Regions from separate parts of the Streptomyces sp. NPDC042364 genome, predicted to be linked through region 2. Evidence: riboswitches for the same ligand, from Rfam matches in the RefSeq annotation. Region 2 holds a riboswitch; the other holds the start of a gene.

Region 1 (4,820 bases), on a different contig from region 2:
TTACACGCTCGTCCTGGGTGTGTTCATCCCGATCGTGCTCTTCCCGTTGGCCCTGGGCCTCATCGCGGTGTACCCGTTCGTCGAGTCCTGGGTCACCGGCGACAAGCGCGAGCACCACATCCTGGACCGCCCGCGCAACACCCCGACCCGCACCGGGTTCGGTGTCGCCTGGGTCACGATGTACATGATCGGCCTGATCGGTGGTGGAAACGACCTCTGGGCGACCCACTTCCACCTGTCGATCAACGCCATCACCTGGTTCGTCCGGATCGCGTTCTTCGTGGGCCCGGTCATCGCGTTCATCGTGACCAAGCGCATCTGCCTCGGCCTTCAGCGCCGCGACCGGGACAAGATCCTGCACGGTCGTGAGACCGGCATCATCAAGCGCCTGCCGCACGGTGAGTTCATCGAGGTCCACGAGCCGCTCAGCCAGGAGCAGCTGCACACGCTCACGGCGCACGAGCAGTACAAGCCGGCCGAGATCGGCCCCGAGGTCGACGAGAACGGCGTCGCCCGCAAGATCACGCGTCGCGAGAAGCTCCGGGCCAAGCTGAGCAAGGGCTACTACGGCGAGGACAACCAGATCCTCAAGCCCACCGTCGAGGAGTACAAGGAGATCACGAGCGGCCACGGCCACCACTGATCACCCGCTTCGCCACACACGGTCGAAGGGCCCCCGTCCGATCTTCGGACGGGGGCCCTTCGCCGTGCCCGGGGCTGGATAGGGTGGGAGCATCGATTGCCTTGCCTCCGCGGGCGGTGACCCTCCCGCGGCTACGACCACCAGGAGCGGCTGATGAGCGCTGTGACCCCCGCTGGAGGCGACACCGCGGCGGGCCGTTCCTGGCCCGAGGTGCTGAACGCGCTGCTGTCCGGGCAGGACCAGGACGCCGGCGCCACGTTCTGGGCGATGGACCAGATCATGCGCGGCGAGGCGACGGACGCGCAGATCGCCGGGTTCGTGGTGGCGCTGCGGGCCAAGGGCGAGACCGTCGAGGAGATCACCGGGCTGGTGCGGGCGCTGTACGAGCACGCCCATGTCATCGAGGTGTCGGGGCGCACCGTCGACATCGTCGGTACGGGCGGCGACGGTGCCAAGACGGTCAACATCTCCACGATGTCGTCGATCGTCGTCGCCGGTACGGGCGCCAAGGTCGTCAAGCACGGCAACCGGGCCGCGTCGTCGGCCTCGGGCGCGTCCGATGTGCTGGAGAAGCTCGGCGTCAATCTGGAGCTGACGCCGCGGCGGGTGGCGGAGGTCGCCGAGGAGGCGGGCATCACCTTCTGCTTCGCGGTGAAGTTCCACCCGGCGCTGCGTCATGTGGCCGCCGCGCGCGGGCAGTTGGGCATCCGTACGGTGTTCAACGCGCTCGGGCCGCTGGCGAATCCGGCGAAGGTGCGGGCCCAGGCGGTCGGTGTGGCCGATCCGCGGATGGCGCCCATCATGGCGGGCGTCTTCGCCGAGCGCGGCAACTCGTCGCTGGTGTTCCGCGGCGACGACGGGCTGGACGAGCTGACGACCACCGCGACCTCGCGGGTCTGGGTCGTGCGCGACGGCAAGGTGACGGAGGAAGCGTTCGACCCGCGGGACGTGGGGCTGGAGCTGGTGCCGGTGTCCGCGCTGCGGGGTGCCGACGCGTCCTACAACGCGGATGTCGCGCGACGGCTGCTGGCGGGGGAGACCGGGCCGGTGCGGGACGCGGTGCTGCTGAACTCGGCGGCGGCGCTGGTGGCGCTGGAACCGGGCACGGGGTCGCTGGCGGAGCAGCTGCGGGGCGGGATGGAGCGGGCCGCGGAGTCGATCGACTCGGGGGCGGCGCGGAGGGTTCTCGACGGCTGGATCGCGGCGACGAATCGGTAGCCGTCGCGGCACGTGGGGGGCGGCGTGGGCCTGCGGCCCGGCCTTCATCCTGAAAGGCACGGGGCGCAGCCCCGGTCGCTGTTCAGGGGCGCGGGGAACCGCGCGACCAGCCACACACCACCCGCACCCGCCGACGGACCGCGCCCGCCGACGGACCCGCACCCGCGGACGGACCCGCACCCCCGAGTGACCAGGCGCCCGATCCCGCTATCCGGACATGAGTTGCGGCGCGGCGATCACTTCGCGTACGTTCCTGATCAGGTCATGAGTGACAGCCACAAGGCCCCGGCCGGCTGTCCGGCAACCCTCCGTCCGTGGCGGGGTGCCCCGGGTGAAGACCGGGTCGTAGGCAGCGAGGTCTACGACAAGCGCGGACCCCTCGCACGCTTTTGAGAAGTGTGGGGCCAGGGGTCCTGGTCGTTCGAGGGAGCCTTCCGTGAGCAAGCGAATGCGATAGGGCCGCCGAGCCCCGCCTCCGCGCACCCTTCTTCCTTCCTCAGCGTGCCCTGCTTCGGCATGCCCTCTCACGGGAGTTCCCCATGTCCGTCTCCACCTTTGCCGCCGACCGGTCCGTTTGCACCCCGCTGCCCGTTCTCGGCCGGGATGTCACCGTCCCGCTCGTCACCGGCGGCGAGGTCACCTACGCCGCGCTCGACTACGCCGCCAGCGCCCCCGCGCTCCAGCGGGTCTGGGACGACGTGGCGGCTTACGCGCCCTACTACGGCAGCGTGCACCGGGGCGCCGGTTACCTGTCGCAGCTGTCGACCGACCTCTTCGAGAACGCCCGCCGTACCGTCGCCGAGTTCCTCGACTGCCGGGACGACGACCAGCTGGTCTTCACCCGGTCGACCACCGACTCGCTCAACCTCCTCGCCGCCGCACTGCCCGCCGGCTGCCGGGTCTTCGTCTTCGAGACCGAGCACCACGCCTCGCTGCTGCCGTGGCGGGACGCTCGGGTGACCTACCTGGACGCGCCCAGGACGCCCGCCGAGGCCGTCGCCGCGCTGGAGCGGGCCCTCGCCGACCGGGACCCCCACGGCCCTGCGCTGGTCTGCGTCACCGGTGCCTCCAACGTCACCGGGGAGATCTGGCCGGTACGTGAACTGGCCGCCGCAGCGCACGCGCACGGCGCGCGGATCGTGCTCGACGCCGCGCAGCTCGCGCCCCACCATCCCGTGTCCGTACAGGACCTGGACGTCGACTGGGTCGCCTTCTCCGGGCACAAGCTGTACGCGCCGTTCGGTTCCGGTGTCCTCGCCGGGCGCGCCGACTGGCTGCGGGAGGCGGACCCGTACCTCGCCGGCGGCGGTGCCTCCCGCAAGGTGACCCGGCGTACGGACGGGGGAGTGGACGTCGAGTGGCACGAGACCGCCGCGCGCCATGAGGCCGGCTCCCCGAACGTCATCGGCGCGTACGCCATCGCCTCCGCCTGCAAGGCCCTCACCGAGGCCGGGTTCGACACGCTCGTCGCCCGCGAGCAGTACCTGATCGACACCGTCCGCGCCGGGCTCGCCGAGGTCCCCCAGGTCCGGGTCCTCTCCCTCTTCGGGGACGACGCCCCGCGCGTCGGTGTCCTCTCCTTCGTCGTCGAGGGCTGGAACAGCTCCCACTTCGCCGCCGCCCTCTCCGCCGAGTACGGCATCGGCGTACGCGACGGCCTCTTCTGCGCCCACCCGCTGGTGCGCACCCTCCTCGGCAGCGATCCGCAGACCCAGGGCGAGTGCGGCGCCCCCGAGGCCGCACCCGGCGAGAAGTCCCTCAACGCCATCCGCGTCAGCTTCGGCGCGGGGACGCCCGACGAGCACGTGGAGCGGTTCGTGGCCGCCGTCAAGGAACTCGTCCGCGACGGGGCCCGGTGGACGTACCGTACGAAGGACGGGCGTTGTGCGCCCGCCGACCGGTGACCGGCCTCAGGGGGACGATCCGGCGTGTGACCCGGCGGGTGTCGGCAGTGCCGCCGCAGCGCCGAGCGCCGCCCGAGCCTCGCGCCGGACTCCGATCCCGGTGACCTCGCGCTCCGAACGGCGCCGGAGTCAGCGAGGTTCCGGCACCATCGGCAGCGGCCCGGGGGTCAGGCTCATCTCGGCCCGTGGTCGCACGACGTGCCCCGGCACGGAACGCAGTCGCCAACGCGAGGCGATGGCGGCAAGGGCGAGCGTCGCTTCCGTCATCCCGAAGACGTCGCCGATGCACTTGCGGCTTCCCGCGCCGAAGGGCAGGTAGGAGGTGCGTGTGACGTCCTTGGCCCGCTCGGGCAGCCACCGGTCGGGGTCGAACCTCTCCGGGTGCGCGAAGAGCCCGGGAATCCGGTGGATGACGTAGGGGCTGATCAGAATGTCCGTCCCGGCCGGGAGCCGGTGCCCGCCCAGCTCGGCGGTGTCGGTGGTCATCCGGGTGAACATCCAGGCCGGCGGATACAGCCGCAGCGTCTCGGTGAGGATCCGCTGCGTGTGGACGAGCATCGGCACGTCCGCGTACGTCGGTGCCCGGCCGCCCAGCACCTCGTCGACCTCGGCGTGCAACCGCGCCTCGGCCGCGGGATGGGCCGCGAGCAGATGCCAGGCCCAGGCCAGCGCGCTCGCGGTGGTCTCCACCCCCGCCAGCAGCAGGGTCATGACCTGGTCGTGGACCTCCTGGTCCGACATGGCACCGCCGCCGTCGTCGTCCCGGGCGGTCAGCAGGGCCGACAGCAGGTCGCCGCGGTCCTCCTCAGAGCGCCGGTACTCGCTCACGATGCGGTCGATCAGGGTGTGCAGTCGGACCAGCGCCGCGTCGAACTCACGGTTGCCGGCCAGCGGCAGCCTGGCCAGCAGCCCCGTGGGATCCACGGCCCGGCGATAGGCGCCGTGCACCGTGATGGGCAGGCTCCGCTGGACTTCCGCCACCGCGTGCGCGTCCATCTCGGTCGAGAAGAGCGCCCGGGCCGTCACCCGGGCGGTGAGGGCCTGCATCGTCTCAC
Region 2 (4,820 bases):
CGGATCGGGTTCACCAGGGCGACGTCGGCCAGGCGGTACGCCGCCAGGGAGCGGGCGAAGTCGTCCTTGACGTGGAGCACGACCGGGGTCCAGCCCGGCGTCCCGTACCGCTCGTTTATCTCGGCGGCCACCCGCTGGACCTCGGCGGTGTACTCCCGGTACACGGCGAGGTCCTGCCGGGACGGGTACGCGAAGGCCACGTGCACCACGCGTTCGCGCCACTCCGGCCGGTCGTCGAGGAGCTGTCGGTACGCCAGCAGGCCCCGCACGATGTTCTTGGACAGTTCCGTGCGGTCGACACGGACGATCGTGCGGCGCGGGGTGCCGTCGGGGGCCGTCCCGATCTGCTCCCGCAGCGCGGCCATCCGCTCGTCCACGTCCGCCTCGTGCGCGCGGGCCCGCAGGAAGTCCGCGTCCGCGCCGAGCCCGTGCACGCCGATCCGCGTGCCGGAGGTGGCTCCGGCGCCCAGTACGGCCTCGCAGCAGTCGGAGAACGCGTCCGCCCACCGCCGGGTGAGGAACGCGGCCCGGTCGGCGCCGAGGATGCCGCGCAGCACCTCCGCCGCGATGTCGTCGGGCAGCAGCCGGAAGTAGTCCACGGGCGCCCACGGTGTGTGCGAGAAATGGCCGATCCGCAGGTCGGGGCGCAGCTCGCGCAGCATCCTCGGCACGAGCGTCAGGTGGTAGTCCTGCACGAGCACGGCCGCGCCGTCCGCCGCCTCCTGCGCCAGTGCCTCGGCGAAGGAGCGGTTGTACGACTCGTACGCGGCCCACTGGGACCGGAACTCCGCGTCGAAGACGGGCTCCAGCGGGGTTTGGTAGAGCATGTGGTGGACGAACCACAGCGTGGAGTTGGCGACGCCGTTGTACGCGGCGTGGTGGACGTCGGCCGGGATGTCCAGCATGCGTACGCCGGGCTCGCCCACCCCGCGGCGGACGGCCTCGCGGTCGCCGTCGCCGAGCGCGGAGCAGACCCACAGGGCACCGGCGTCGGGGCCGATCGCCGACAGGCCGGACACGAGTCCGCCACCGCCGCGCTTCGCGGTGAGACCTCCGGAGTCGTCCTGGGTGTACGAGACGGGGCCGCGGTTGGAGGCGACCAGCACCTGGGCTGCAGCGTGCGTTGATGCCATACGGCTCAACCTAGCCCGCGGTCGAACCGCTCAAACGTGCGGTTCGGCCGTATACAGGAGCGCCCAGGGGGTGGGGGGTGACCTGTGTGTCGGCGGGTGCGGGTGCGTGGGGGCCGTTCGCGCAGTTCCCCGCGCCCCTGGAAAAGCAGGGGCCTGCGGCCCCGTGCCTTTCCGATGAAGGGCGGGCCGAAGGCCCGTTCCCTTCAGGGGCGCGGGGAACTGCGCGACCAGCCACGCACCCGCCCGCACCCGGCAGCGAACCCGCACCCCCGCCCTCTACGCCGCCTTCCGTTCCACATACTCCGCGATCTCCGCCATCGGCGGCCTCTCCTCCAGGTCCACCGAGTACGTGCGTGGCTCGAAGCCCTCCGCGCCGCGTTCGAACTGGGTCAGGACGGGACGGATCAGATGGCCGCGGGCCAGGCGGAGCTGGGCCGTGCGGTAGATCGCCGCGGACATGCGGCCCAGGGCCTGCCCGTCCTGGTGGCGGTGTTTGCGGACCCCGACGTCGACCTGGGCCAGGGCGTCGAGCCCGACGAGGTGGAGCGCGTCGACGAGCATGCCCAGCTCGATGCCGTAGCCGACGGGGAACGGAAGCCGTTCCAGAAGGGAGCGGCGGGCCGCGTACTCGCCGCCCAGCGGCTGCACGAAGCCCGCCAGCTGCGGCCAGTGCATGTTGAGCAGGGGGCGGGCCATGAGTTCCGTCACACGGCCGCCCTGGCCGGCCGCCGCGCCGAGCGGGCGGTCGTACATCGCTTTGACCAGGTCGACACCGGGGTCGGTGAGCAGCGGCCCGACGATCCCGGAGACGAAGTCGGACGAGAACTCCTTGAGGTCCGCGTCGACGAAGCAGACGATGTCGCCGGTCGTGACCAGCAGCGACCGCCACAGCACCTCGCCCTTGCCGGGCACGGCCGGCAGGCGCGGGAGTATGTCGTCACGGTGGACCACCCGCGCCCCGGCCGCCGCCGCGACCTCGGAGGTGCGGTCGGTCGATCCGGAGTCGACGACGACGACCTCGTCGACGAGCGGGACCTGTTCCACGAGGTCATGGCGGATGACGGCGACGATGTCGCCGACCGTCTCCTCCTCGTTCAGCGCGGGCAGGACCACACTGACGGTCTGGCCCGAGGCCCGTTTCGCGGCAAGGATCCCGTGGAGCGGGCGATCGGTCACGGACCAGGAGCGGGTGCTCAGCCAGCGCTCGACTTCCTTCAGCACAGTGCGCGGCTCCTCTGCGTTCATCTCGCGGTTCGGACGGCTCTCTCAACTGTCCTGGCCTTCGGTTACAGTCTTGAACAACGCTGATGACCATCGCATGTCGGTGCTCGTGTGCGTATACAACCAAATACCGCTCATCCAGAGGGGCAGAGGGATACGGCCCGATGAAGCCCCGGCAACCCTCCAGCTGTCTTGTCACGTCGCCGTGGCGAGGTCCGGCTAGGGAAGGTGCCAAATCCGTCTCACGGCGAGATGCGTCGTGAGGAAGATGAGGAGAAAGGGCCTCGCCTCACATGGCTGCGCAGACAGTTGCAACCGAATCCACGACCACCGACGGTGCCGCCAAGAGCGTCGACCTCGGCCCCGCCGCCGCCCTGAGCTGTCGCGAGTGCGGTCACCGCGTCCCCCTCGGACCGGTCTTCGCCTGCGAGGAGTGTTTCGGCCCCCTGGAGATCGCGTACGACTACTCCGCGTACGACACGGAGGAGCTGCGCAAGCGGATCGAGGCCGGTCCCGCGAACATCTGGCGGTACGCGCCCCTGCTGCCCGTCCCCGCCGACGTGGCCGGCAAGCCGAACCTGAACCCCGGCTGGACCCACCTCGTCAAGGCCGACAACCTCGCCCGTGAGCTGGGCGTCACTGGCGGGCTCTACATCAAGGACGACTCCGGCAACCCGACGCACTCCTTCAAGGACCGCGTCGTCGCCCAGGCCCTGGAGGCCGCGCGCGCCTTCGGTTTCACCACCCTGTCCTGCTCCTCCACCGGCAACCTCGCCGGCGCCGTGGGGGCCGCCGCCGCCCGTGCCGGCTTCCGCTCCTGCGTGTTCATCCCGCACGACCTGGAACAGGGCAAGGTCGTCATGGCCGCCGTCTACGGCGGTGAGCTGGTCGGCATCGAGGGCAACTACGACGACGTGAACCGCTTCTGCTCCGAGCTGATCGGCGACCCGGCCGGCGAGGGCTGGGGCTTCGTGAACGTCAACCTCCGGCCGTACTACGCCGAGGGCTCCAAGACCCTCGCGTACGAGATCTGCGAGCAGCTCGGCTGGAAGCTGCCGGACCAGCTGGTCGTGCCGATCGCCTCCGGCTCGCAGCTCACGAAGATCGACAAGGGCCTCCAGGAGCTGATCAAGCTCGGTCTCGTCGAGGACAGGCCGTACAAGATCTTCGGTGCGCAGGCCGAGGGCTGCTCGCCGGTGTCCGTCGCGTACAAGACCGGCCATGACGTCGTCCGGCCGCAGAAGCCGGACACGATCGCCAAGTCGCTGGCGATCGGCAACCCCGCGGACGGTCCGTACGTCCTGGACATCGCCCGGCGGACCGGCGGTGCCGTGGAGGACGTGACCGACGAGCAGATCGTCGACGCGATCAAGCTGCTCGCGCGGACCGAGGGGATCTTCGCGGAGACCGCGGGCGGCGTGACCGTCGGCGTCACGAGGAAGCTGATCGAGAACGGGCTGCTGGACCCCGCGCTCACGACGGTCGTCCTCAACACGGGCGACGGTCTGAAGACGCTGGACGCGGTGGCCGGGACGGGGCTCACGGCCACCATTCGGCCCAACCTCGACTCGTTCCGTGAAGCCGGGCTCGTGTAAGGCCTGTCAGTCGTTCGTCCGCGGGCCTGCGGGGGCCGGTCGCGCCCACGCCGGCGGCGGCCGCAGATCCCCCACAGCCCCGCGCCCCCAGCTCTCCCGCACATACCCGGAGGTCACAAGTCATGAGCGTCAGCGTCCGCATCCCCACCATCCTTCGCACCTACACCGGCGGCCAGGCCGAGGTGCAGGCCGAAGGCGCCACCCTCGCCGAGGTCATCGCGGACCTGGAGAAGAACCACACCGGGATCGCCGCGCGCGTCCTCGACGACCAGGGGAAGCTGCGGCGGTTCGTGAACGTGTACGTGAACGACGACGACGTGCGGTTCGAGCAGGGCCTGGAGACGGCCACGCCGGACGGAGCGGGCGTGTCGATCATCCCCGCCGTCGCCGGCGGCTGATCCCCGTTCCGTACCCGCCGGTAGTAACCGTCGGTAACGTTGATTACGGATTGTTCATCGAATTGCCTCCTCCGCGAGAGAAGCGGAGGGGGCAATTCTCTATGGTTGAGCACGGTACAGTTGGGGAACCCGGTCCGATCGCCGTTCTGATTTCATGCCGGACGCATATCCAATCGCGCCGCACGCCCTATATGAAGTAGCCAAAGTCTGTAGGGCTTTTGCGCGTTTTGTGGCCTTTATGGGGCCCGACTTGCCCTGAAGTCAGCGGAATTGTTCGTACATTCCCGACCGGGCGTGTCCAGATTTTCTCGTCCGATTGACCTGTTGCAGACGGCAGTTGGGCAGATACATTCAGCCGCGGTCGACGCGTTCCGGCGCACACCCCCAACCGTTGGGGGGTGAGGTCTGACCCGGATCCGCGAAGTGTGGATCTGTGCAAGGGCCAGTAATAGGGGAGTTAGGCATGGCTCAGG

What was found. Region 2 has a riboswitch for S-adenosylmethionine ahead of thrC (threonine synthase). Riboswitches for the same ligand answer to the same signal wherever they lie in the genome.
Region 1: another riboswitch for S-adenosylmethionine. It lies ahead of AC067N_RS01155 (aminotransferase class V-fold PLP-dependent enzyme); the one in region 2 lies ahead of thrC (threonine synthase).

What each region holds. Positions count from the first base shown of each region.
Region 1 covers NZ_JBWKAJ010000001.1:277,088-281,907, forward strand. Annotated here, with positions in the region: gene qcrB (cytochrome bc1 complex cytochrome b subunit) at 1-643, shown strand, start outside; gene trpD (anthranilate phosphoribosyltransferase) at 797-1,861, shown strand; SAM riboswitch class IV at 2,122-2,238, shown strand; gene AC067N_RS01155 (aminotransferase class V-fold PLP-dependent enzyme) at 2,401-3,765, shown strand; gene AC067N_RS01160 (cytochrome P450) at 3,895-4,820, opposite strand, start outside.
Region 2 covers NZ_JBWKAJ010000005.1:337,331-342,150, reverse strand. Annotated here, with positions in the region: gene AC067N_RS13330 (alpha,alpha-trehalose-phosphate synthase (UDP-forming)) at 1-1,133, opposite strand, end outside; gene AC067N_RS13325 (glucosyl-3-phosphoglycerate synthase) at 1,410-2,354, opposite strand; SAM riboswitch class I at 2,486-2,629, shown strand; gene thrC (threonine synthase) at 2,648-3,949, shown strand; gene AC067N_RS13315 (MoaD/ThiS family protein) at 4,072-4,347, shown strand; gene AC067N_RS13310 (cold-shock protein) at 4,811-4,820, shown strand, end outside.